Regions from separate parts of the Terrisporobacter muris genome, predicted to be linked through region 1. Evidence: riboswitches for the same ligand, from Rfam matches in the RefSeq annotation. Region 1 holds a riboswitch; the other holds the start of a gene.
The links. A riboswitch is a leader RNA that binds a small molecule or an ion and turns the genes downstream of it on or off. The one in region 1 is predicted to bind thiamine pyrophosphate.

Region 2: another riboswitch for thiamine pyrophosphate. It lies ahead of thiS (sulfur carrier protein ThiS); the one in region 1 lies ahead of NSA58_RS00060 (MTH1187 family thiamine-binding protein).

Annotation. Positions count from the first base shown of each region.
Region 1 is NZ_JANKBY010000001.1:6,927-12,131, reverse strand. Features, by position in the region: gene NSA58_RS00070 (nitroreductase) at 1-284, opposite strand, end outside; gene ggt (gamma-glutamyltransferase) at 361-1,974, opposite strand; TPP riboswitch at 2,193-2,289, shown strand; gene NSA58_RS00060 (MTH1187 family thiamine-binding protein) at 2,636-2,926, shown strand; gene NSA58_RS00055 (ABC transporter permease) at 2,898-3,674, shown strand; gene NSA58_RS00050 (ABC transporter substrate-binding protein) at 3,676-4,686, shown strand; gene NSA58_RS00045 (ABC transporter ATP-binding protein) at 4,667-5,205, shown strand, end outside.
Region 2 is NZ_JANKBY010000081.1:2,678-7,882, reverse strand. Features, by position in the region: gene NSA58_RS08460 (fumarate hydratase) at 64-903, shown strand; gene NSA58_RS08455 (Fe-S-containing hydro-lyase) at 913-1,467, shown strand; gene NSA58_RS08450 (NAD(P)-dependent malic enzyme) at 1,494-2,681, shown strand; TPP riboswitch at 2,754-2,854, shown strand; gene thiS (sulfur carrier protein ThiS) at 3,063-3,257, shown strand; gene thiF (sulfur carrier protein ThiS adenylyltransferase ThiF) at 3,250-4,056, shown strand; gene NSA58_RS08435 (thiazole synthase) at 4,069-4,839, shown strand; gene thiH (2-iminoacetate synthase ThiH) at 4,852-5,205, shown strand, end outside.

The sequences.
Region 1 (5,205 bases):
ACATATGTAGGTCTGCATCCTCTATCAGCAAGTACAACTACAACAGTTGGCGCTCCATAGAAAGGGTCTGAATCTGTTCCCATAACATCAGCATTCATCTTAGATAATTCTTTTATTGTTTCTTCATCTTGCACAACTACCATAATCGGAGATTGCATTCCCATTCCTGTTGGTGCATAAGATCCAGCTTCTAATATTAGGTTCAGCTGCTCATCACTTATTTGTTCTTTTTTATACTTTCTTATACTTCTTCTTTCTTTTAATGTTTTCAATGTTTCATTCATAATTTTTTCCCCTTTCATAATAAACTTCATTTTATAAATAATATTAGCTCATTAAATATATTTTTACATCAAAACTTTACCAAGCGGCCACATAACCATCACATCTTTTTTCTGTAGCGCAAACATAGGATCCAGATTCAGCATTTTTTAATATAATTTGACCTTTACCCATATTTGTAAAATCATCCATAACTGTAATCTCGTGACCCTTTTGTCTAAGGCCTTCTACAATTTCTTCATTTATATCACTTTCTACTTGAATTTCCTTACCTTTAATCCACTGCCAACGAGGTGCATCCAAAGCTTCTTGAGGATTCATATTAAAATCAATCAAGTTAGTAAGTACTTGTAGTTGACCCTGTGGTTGCATAAAAGCTCCCATAACTCCAAAAGCTCCCACTGCTTCATTATTTTTACACAAAAATCCCGGAATAATGGTATGATACGGCTTCTTAAAAGGCTTCACTACATTTACATGATTTTTATCTAAGCTAAAGTTATTTCCCCTATTATGAAGAGCTATACCTGTACCTGGAACCACTAGCCCTGAACCAAATTCCGTATAATTACTTTGTATGTATGAAACCATATTTCCTTCTTTGTCACCACTACATAAATACACTGTTCCCGGTGAATATGGATCTCCACAAACAGGTTCAATTGCTTTTGAACTTATCAGTTTTCTTCTTTCCTTTGCATATTCTTCATTTAATAATGCTTCTACCTTAACTTTCATTTCCTTTATATCTGTTACATAGGACTTACTATCAGCAAAGGCAAGTTTTAAACTTTCTATGATTTTGTGATAATTGTCCAAGTTTTCTCTGTTATTATCCAAGTCAAAACCTTTCAATATATTAAGAGCCATAAGCACTGTTATTCCATGACCATTTGGTGGTATTTCAAAAACATTATATCCTTTATATTCTGTACTAATTGGTTCCACCCACTGAGGATAAAACTTCTCTAAATCGCTTTTTCTAATAAAACCATTATATCTTCTAGAGAACTCATCTATTTTGTCAGCCAAGCTTCCTCTATAGAAACTTTCACTATTGGTTCTTCCTATTTCTTCAAGAGTTGCTGCCATTTCTTCACACTTAAAAATCTCTCCAGCCCTTGGCGCTCTTCCTTTTTTTCCAAAGGTGTCAAACCAGTACTTATACTCTTCTCCCACTAAGTTCTCTTCGTACTCATCATAAGCTGTCTGCCATAATTTAGATACGGTTTTTCCCACAGCATATCCATCTCTTGCATAATTTATGGCAGGTTTTAAACATTCCAGCAAGCTTAACTTGCCATATTTTCTATTAAGCTCTGCCCATGCAGCAGGTATTCCTGGAACTGTTACAGCTCCAAATCCATACTTAGGCATGGCAGTCATCCCTTCATATTCTTTCAGTTTCATTCTCTCTGGCGCAAATCCACTGGAGTTTAACCCATAAAGCTTCTTCTCCTTCTCAATCCACACCAATGCATAAGCATCTCCACCTATTCCACATCCTGTTGGCTCAACTACTGTAAGGCAAGCTGCTGTTGCTATGGCTGCATCTACTGAATTTCCACCTTTTTTCAAAATATCTAAACCTGCCCCAGCTGCAATTGGTGTTGATGTTGCCACTGCTCCATTTTTTCCATAAACAACATTTCTTATGGAATTGTATTTATTCTTACTTGAAGTAAAGTTCATATCCTTCCTCCCCCAGATATAATATTTTCACTTTAACTATAAAATCTCTATTATTAACTAAAAAATCTTTCTTATCTTAATTCCATTAACTGAAGTATTTATTCTCCTAATTACATATATAGTATATTTTATATCATCTGACAATCAAACTATCCGAATCTATACTTAAATTCATAGTTGACAATCTTTTGTAATCAACTATAATGAAGTTGAAAGTAAATAATTGCTAGGGGTGCCTTAATTGGCTGAGAGGTTTTACCGACCCTTGTACCTGATCTGGATAATACCAGCGTAGGAAAGCTTCATCCACTTTATTTCCCATAAAAATTCTAGGGTTTTAAATTCGATTATGCATGCTATACCTACGGGTATAGCATTTTTTATTTACATTTATAAAATAAAAAATATCAATGAGTATATAATACGTAAAAAGTATATTTTGAGCAAGGTCGTTGCCTGAAATTTCATAGCGCCCACACAGTGGTTTAAAGTGGTAACGAAGGCATCTCGTTTGAGTAACGGATTTATCCGAAGTGGTAACGATGATATATCGTTGACGATATGCTTCTCAATTTTGGCGATATGAAGTGTTTCGCCGACACGTCGCTCAGGCGAAGCGAATTTTATATTTAGGGTATTTAAATAAAAAGGAGAGATAATAATGGTTATAGCAGACGTGGCAGTAATGCCTCTTAGACCTTATACAGGTGAAGATGAAATGTACAAAGTAGTAGATGCTTGCATCGAAAAAGTAAAAGAAAGTGGACTTAAGTACGAAATTGGTGCTATGAGTACTACATTTGAAGGGGAATTTGAAGAAGTATTTGATTTAATAAAAGTAATGCACAAAATACCTTTTCAACTAGGATGCGAAAGAGTAATAACAGTTGCTAGGGTTGACGAAAAAGCTGGAGGCTTAACAATTGAAGACAAACTTAGAAATCACAGATAAAATTAAAAATTATATTTATCCACTTGTAACATTTATAAGTATTATTTTAATATGGCAGTTTATTGTTGTAAGCAACCATATCCCCAAATATATAATGCCTGCACCAAGTGAGATAATAAAGGTTTTTAGCTCAGACTTTACCAATTTACAAATGCACTCTTTAATCACTTTAAAAGAGTCTGTTTTAGGATTTGTATTTTCCATATTGTTAGCATTATTAATAGGAACTATTATGGACTTTGTTCCATTTATAAAAAAATGTTTCTATCCCATAATGTTAGTATCTCAAATGATACCAACAATAACCATAGCTCCACTACTTATAATATGGTTTGGATTTGATTCACTACCAAAAATAATCATGGTAATGACTACTTGTTTCTTCCCCATATTAATAAATTTTGTGGATGGCATGGAAAACATAGATAAAGACTATATAAATTTATTCAAAACTATGGAGTCTAGTAAATTAAGCACTTTTATCCATCTAAAACTTCCCATGTCTTTGGAAAGTTTATTTACAGGATTAAAAATTTCTGCCACTTACGCATTTGTTGCAGCAACTGTTGCTGAATGGTTAGGTGGAAGCGTTGGACTTGGTGTTTATATGGTAAGAGCGAAAAGTTCTTATGCCCTAGATAAGGTATTTGCATCAACAATATTAGTAATAATATTTAGTTTAATATTTGTAATGATTATAAATATTTTAAAGAAAATAATATTAAAACATAAGTACAAAGGAGAGTAAGATGAAATTAAAAAAAAGCATATCATTAATGACATCAGCACTACTTACTATAGGTTTAGTGACTGGTTGCTCAAACAAAGGTACTGAAAAACAAGAAGGAAGTTCAGATTTAGAAAAAGTTACTGTCGTTCTAGATTGGACTCCAAATACTAACCATACAGGATTATACGTTGCCCTTGATAAAGGATACTATAAAGAACAAGGTTTAGATGTTGAAATAATTCAACCAGCTGATGGTAGTGCTACTACTATAGTTGCTACTGGTAAGGCTGATTTCGGTGTAAGTTATCAAGAAGATGTTACTTACGCGAAAACTAGTGAAGATCCACTTCCAATAAAAGCTATAGCAACAATTATCCAACATAATACTTCTGGGTTTGCTTCTCCAGCAAGTAAAAATATAAAAACTGTAAAAGATTTTGAAAACAAAACTTATGGTGGATGGGGATCAGAGTCAGAAAAAGCCACTTTAAATGCAATTATGACTAACAACAATGCTGATTTTAGCAAAATTAAAATAGTAGATATAGGAGAAGATGACTTCTTCACAGCTACTAAAGGTGACATAGATATAGCCAATATTTTCGAAGGTTGGACAGGTGTGGAAGCAAAACTTCGTGGCGAAGATATTAACTTTATAGCTACTAAAGATTTAGACAAGAGATTAGACTACTACACTCCTCTTTTAGTAACTAACGATAAAATAATAAATGATAATCCAGAGCTTGCTAAAAAGTTTTTAGCTGCAACAAGCAAAGGATATGAAGATTGTGTTAAAAATCCTGAAGAAAGTGCAAAAATATTATTAAAGCACGCTCCTGAAATAAACGAAGACTTGGCTATTGAAAGTCAAAAATATTTAGCAAGCAAATATATAGATGATGCTTCTAAATGGGGCGAAATGAAGGATAGTGTTTGGGATAACTACACTGATTTCATGAAAGAATATAAATTAATAAACAAGGATATGAAAGCAAGTGATGCATATACAAATGAATTCTTACCAAACTAATAATAAGAAGATTGTTATTAGTAATTTATCAAAAAAATACAAAGACAAACTTATTTTAAAAGATATTGATTTGCATGTTTATGAGGATGAAATAGTTTCCATCATAGGTCCTAGTGGTTGTGGTAAAAGTACTATTTTCAACATACTTTCCAACTTAACTACATGTGACTCTGGTGAGGTAGATATTAACGGTCGTTTCAGTTATATGTACCAAAAAGACCTTCTTCTTCCTTACAAAAATATAATAGACAATGTTTCTTTACCTTTAGTTTTAAAAGGTGAAAAAAAGAAAAAAAGTCGCGAAATAGTTAAGCCTTACTTTTCTACTTTTGGTCTGGAAGGCTACGAAAATAAATATCCAAATGAGCTTTCTGGTGGTATGAGACAAAGAGTTAACTTTATGAGAACTTTTGTTAATTCCAGCGATATTATGCTCCTTGATGAACCTTTTGGCGCACTGGATTCTATCACGAGGTCTTCCATGCAAAACTGGCTACTAGATATAAAAAAAGAAATTAA
Region 2 (5,205 bases), on a different contig from region 1:
AAAAGTGGTACAGTTAAAATATAAATACGAATAATTATAAGGTTATTTGGGAGGTATGTTCGTTTGAGGGAAATTGATTCAAAAATAATAACTAAAGAGGTTAAGAAGCTTTGTATTGAGGGAAATATATTTCTTGGAGATGATGTAATAAAATCTTTTGAGAAAAATTTAGAAAAAGAAGAAAGTGAATTAGGAAAAGATATATTAAGAATATTGATAGAAAATGCTCAAATAGCTAAAGAAAGTCATACACCTTTATGCCAAGATACAGGAATGGCAGTGTTCTTTGTGGAGGTTGGTCAGGAAGTTATGATAAAGGGCCATACTTTAACAGAAGCTATTAATAAAGGTGTAAGTGAAGGATATACAGAGGGATATCTTAGAAAATCTGTAGTAAGCCCCATTACTAGAATAAATACAAAGGATAATACTCCTGCCATAATTCACTATGAAATGGTGAAGGGGGATAAAATCAAAATTCAATATGCACCAAAAGGCTTTGGAAGTGAAAATATGAGTCAGCTAAAAATGTTAAAGCCTTCTGATGGAATTGATGGTGTGAAAAAATTTATAGTGAAGGCTGTAAGTGAAGCAGGACCTAATCCATGTCCTCCAATAGTTGTGGGAGTAGGTATTGGTGGAACAGTAGATAAATGTGCCCAAATTGCTAAGAAAGCTCTATTTAGAAATATTGGTCAGCATAATGAAGATGATACAATAGCGGATTTAGAAAGAGAAATGATTGAAAAAATCAATGATTTAGGAATAGGACCTCAAGGTCTTGGAGGAAATACCACAGCACTTTCAGTGAATATTGAAACTTTCCCAACACATATAGCAGGACTTCCTGTTGTGGTTAATATAAATTGTCATGCTGCTAGACATAAGCAAGTGATTATATAGGAGGGGAATATGATAGAGATAAAAGCACCTTTTAAAAATGAAGATATAGAAAAGTTAGTTTGCGGAGATATAGTAAAACTTAGCGGTGTAATTTATACGGGTAGAGACGCAGCTCATAAAAGAATGATAAATGCAATAAATAACAGAGAAGAATTACCTTTTGATGTGAATGGAGCAGGAATTTATTATGTAGGCCCATCACCTAGAAAAGAGGGTCAAATAATTGGTTCAGCAGGACCAACAACAAGTTATAGAATGGATGACTTAACAGTACCTTTATTAGATAGGGGACTAAAAGTTATGATAGGTAAAGGGAAAAGAAGTGAAGAAGTAATAAACTCTATGATAAAAAATAAAGCTGTATATTTGGCGGCCATTGGAGGCGCTGGAGCATATATTTCTAATGCTATTAAAAAATGTGAAATAATAGCTTATGATGACTTAGGACCAGAGGCAGTAAGAAGACTAGAAGTAAAAGATTTACAATTAATTGTAGCCATAGATTGTTATGGTAACAATATATATGAAAAAGGAAGAGCAATGTTTGCAAAAACATCGGAATAAATCAGAACTAATAAAGGAGAACTAGAATGGGAAACAAAAATTTTGCACAGTTAGCATTAGAAATGCATGAAAATCATGGAGGAAAGGTAAGCATACAAAGTAAAGTAGAAGTAAAATGCAAAGATGATTTATCTATTGCATATACTCCAGGTGTTGCAGAACCTTGTTTAAAAATAAAAGAAAATCCAGAAGAGGTTTATAAATATACTTGTAAAAGTAATATGGTGGCAGTAGTTAGTGATGGAACAGCAGTTTTAGGACTTGGTAATATAGGTGCTGCTGCTTCAATTCCTGTTATGGAAGGTAAATCAATATTATTTAAAGAATTTGGAGAAGTAGATGCTTTTCCTATTTGTATAAATACTATGGATATTGATGATATTGTAAAAACTGTTAAATTACTGGAACCAGTTTTTGGAGGAATTAATTTAGAAGATATAAACTCTCCTAGATGTATAGAAATAGAAAATAGATTAAAAGAAGAATTAGATATTCCAGTGTTCCACGATGATCAACATGGTACAGCAATAATTGTTTCTGCTGGAATTTTAAATGCAGCAAAATTAGCAGGAAAGAAAATAGAAGATTTAGAAATTGTTATAAATGGAGCAGGTTCTGCAGGAATGGCAATTGCTAAAATGTTAATTAATTTAAATGTAAAAAATGTAGTTTTATGTGATATAAATGGTGCGATTCATGAAAATTCTAAAGATATTAATTGGGCACAAAAAGAAATGCTAAAAGTAACTAATAAAAACAATGAAGTAGGAACTTTGGTAGATATTATTAAAAATAAGGATGTATTTATAGGTGTTTCTGCACCAAAAATGGTTACAAAAGAAATGGTAGCAACTATGTCAGATAAAGCAATAGTATTTGCTATGGCAAATCCAACTCCAGAAATATTCCCAGACGAAGCTAAAGCAGGTGGAGCATTTATAGTAGGTACTGGTCGTTCAGATTTCCCTAATCAAGTTAACAATGTTCTTGCTTTCCCCGGAATTTTTAGAGGAGCTTTAGATGTTAGAGCAAGAGAAATAAATGAAGAAATGAAAGTTGCAGCAGCTTATGCCATAGCAAATGTAGTTAGTGAAGATGAATTGACTCCAGATTACGTACTTCCAGACGCTTTCAATAAAAATGTAGTAAAGAATGTGGCAAAAGCAGTAAGAGAAGCTGCTATAAAAACTGGTGTGGCAAGGATAGAAAAATAAATTAATATAAAAATAAAAATATTTTGATTTGAAAAAAATAAATTTAAGTACTACAATTAAAATAAATTCAAAAGTTTTACCTAGGGGTGCCCTAAAAGGCTGAGAGATGGAAACATTAACCCTTATACCTGATCTGGATAATACCAGCGTAGGAAAGAGTAGAGTGTTATATAATGAAATATGTGAACTTTTACATATGATATGTGATTACTACAAGCTTTACCTACGGGTAAGGCTTTTTTATATTGAAGGAAATTATATGTTATCTGCTCTGTAGATAACATATAATTTCCAACTTTGTGACTTGAACAACGAGCGAAGCCGTTGGCGATATGAGCGAAGCGAATTTTTTATTGAAATAAAAAGTGAGGAGGTGTAACGATGAAGATAAATGGAAAGGTAGTAGAATTCCAAAATAATAAAACTGTATTAGATTTATTAAATGATTACGACTTAAACAAAGATAGGGTTGTAGTAGAGATAAATTTAGAAATATTAGAAAATGAGCAGTATGAAACTTATATATTAAAGGAACATGATGCAATAGAAATTATTAGCTTTATTGGTGGTGGTTGATTTGAAAATATTTGTTAATGAAATAGAAAAAGAAGTTGAAGATAATATAAGTGTTTTTAAAGCTAAGAATATTTTCAATAAATGCAGTGATGTTGTAGTCTTGAATGGTTTTCCTATTAAAGAAGATGAAATATTAAAAGAAAATGATAGAGTAACTTTAATAGAAAAAGGGAAGAAACCATCTATGAATGAACTAGAAAACCTTATGATTGCAAGGCATACACCGAAAGTGCATGAAAAGTTAAAAGAAGGAAAGATAGCTATTTTAGGTCTAGGAGGACTTGGATCGAATATAGCCATTTCGTTGGCTAGAATAGGTGTAGGTAAGTTAATTCTAGTTGATTATGATGTTGTAGAGCCTTCCAATCTAAATAGACAGCAATATTTTATTGATGATATTGGAAAGTACAAAACAGAGGCCATGAAAGAACATTTAGATAAAATTAATCCTTTCATAGATGTTGAAATACATAATGCTTATATTACTAGAGAAAATATTAATTTTTTACATGAAGTAGATATAATACTTGAAGCTTTTGATGATCCAAATTGTAAAGCTGAAATAAGTAATTTTGTTTTACTTCATATGAGAGATAAATATTTAATAGCATCTTCTGGTATGGCAGGATATTACGATTCAAATATTATTATAACTAAGAAAATAAGAGATAAGTTTTATATATGTGGTGATTTTGTACATGAAGCAAAAGAAGGTGAGGGGTTAATGGCGCCTCGTGTGGCTATTTGTGCAAATCACATGGCAAATTTGGCAAGTAAAATACTTATAGATTATATCTAGGGGGATAAATTAATGGATAAATTAATATTAGGTGGGCACGAATTCAATAGCAGACTTTTAATTGGGACAGGAAAATACGGATCTAATGAAATACTTCCAAAAGTAATAGAAGAAAGTGGTAGTGAAATAATAACTATGGCACTAAGAAGAGTTGATTTAGACAACAGCAATGAAAATATTCTTACATATATACCAAAAGAGATGACAATTCTTCCAAACACATCAGGTGCAACAACGGCTGAAGAAGCAGTAAGAATAGCAAGAATATCTCGTAGAATGGGATGTGGAGATTTTATAAAAATAGAGGTAATATCAGATACTAGATATTTATTACCTGACAATGAAGAAACAATAAAAGCTACTAAAATCTTAGCAGATGAAGGATTTGTAGTACTTCCATATATGAGCCCTGATTTATATGCAGGAAGAAGATTAATAGAGGTAGGAGCAGCAGCAGTTATGCCACTTGGCGCACCAATTGGTTCTAATAGAGGGCTTAAAATGAAAGAAATGATAAAAATAATGATAGAAGAATTGGATATTCCTATTATTGTTGATGCAGGAATAGGTAAGCCTTCTCAAGCTATGGAAGCTATGGAAATGGGAGCGGCAGCAGTTTTAGTAAATACAGCAATATCATCAGCAGGTGACCCTGTAGCTATGGGAAAAGCTTTTAAAATGGCAGTAGAAGGTGGACGTGCAGCATTTCTTGCAAAAACTGGAGCTGTATCAGAATTTGCGAATGCATCATCTCCTCTTACTGGTTTTTTAGGGAACTTATAGGAGGGATATAAAATGAGTTTTTATGAGGTAATTGAAAAATATAGATATTTTGACTTTGATAGATATTTTGAGAAGGTAAGCGATAGAGATGTACTTAGAAGCTTATCAAAGGATAAGTTAAATCACGAAGATATACTTAATTTACTTTCGCCAATAGCAAGAAAACATTTAGAATCTATGGCCCAAAAAGCTAGTAAATTAGCATTACAATACTGTGGAAAAACTGCTACTTTATATACTCCTATTTATATTGCAAATTATTGTGAAAATCACTGTGTTTACTGTGGTTATAATTGTCATAGTGGAATAAAAAGAAAAAAATTATCTTTAGAAGAAGTAGAAAAAGAAGGGGAAGCAGTTTCGGCT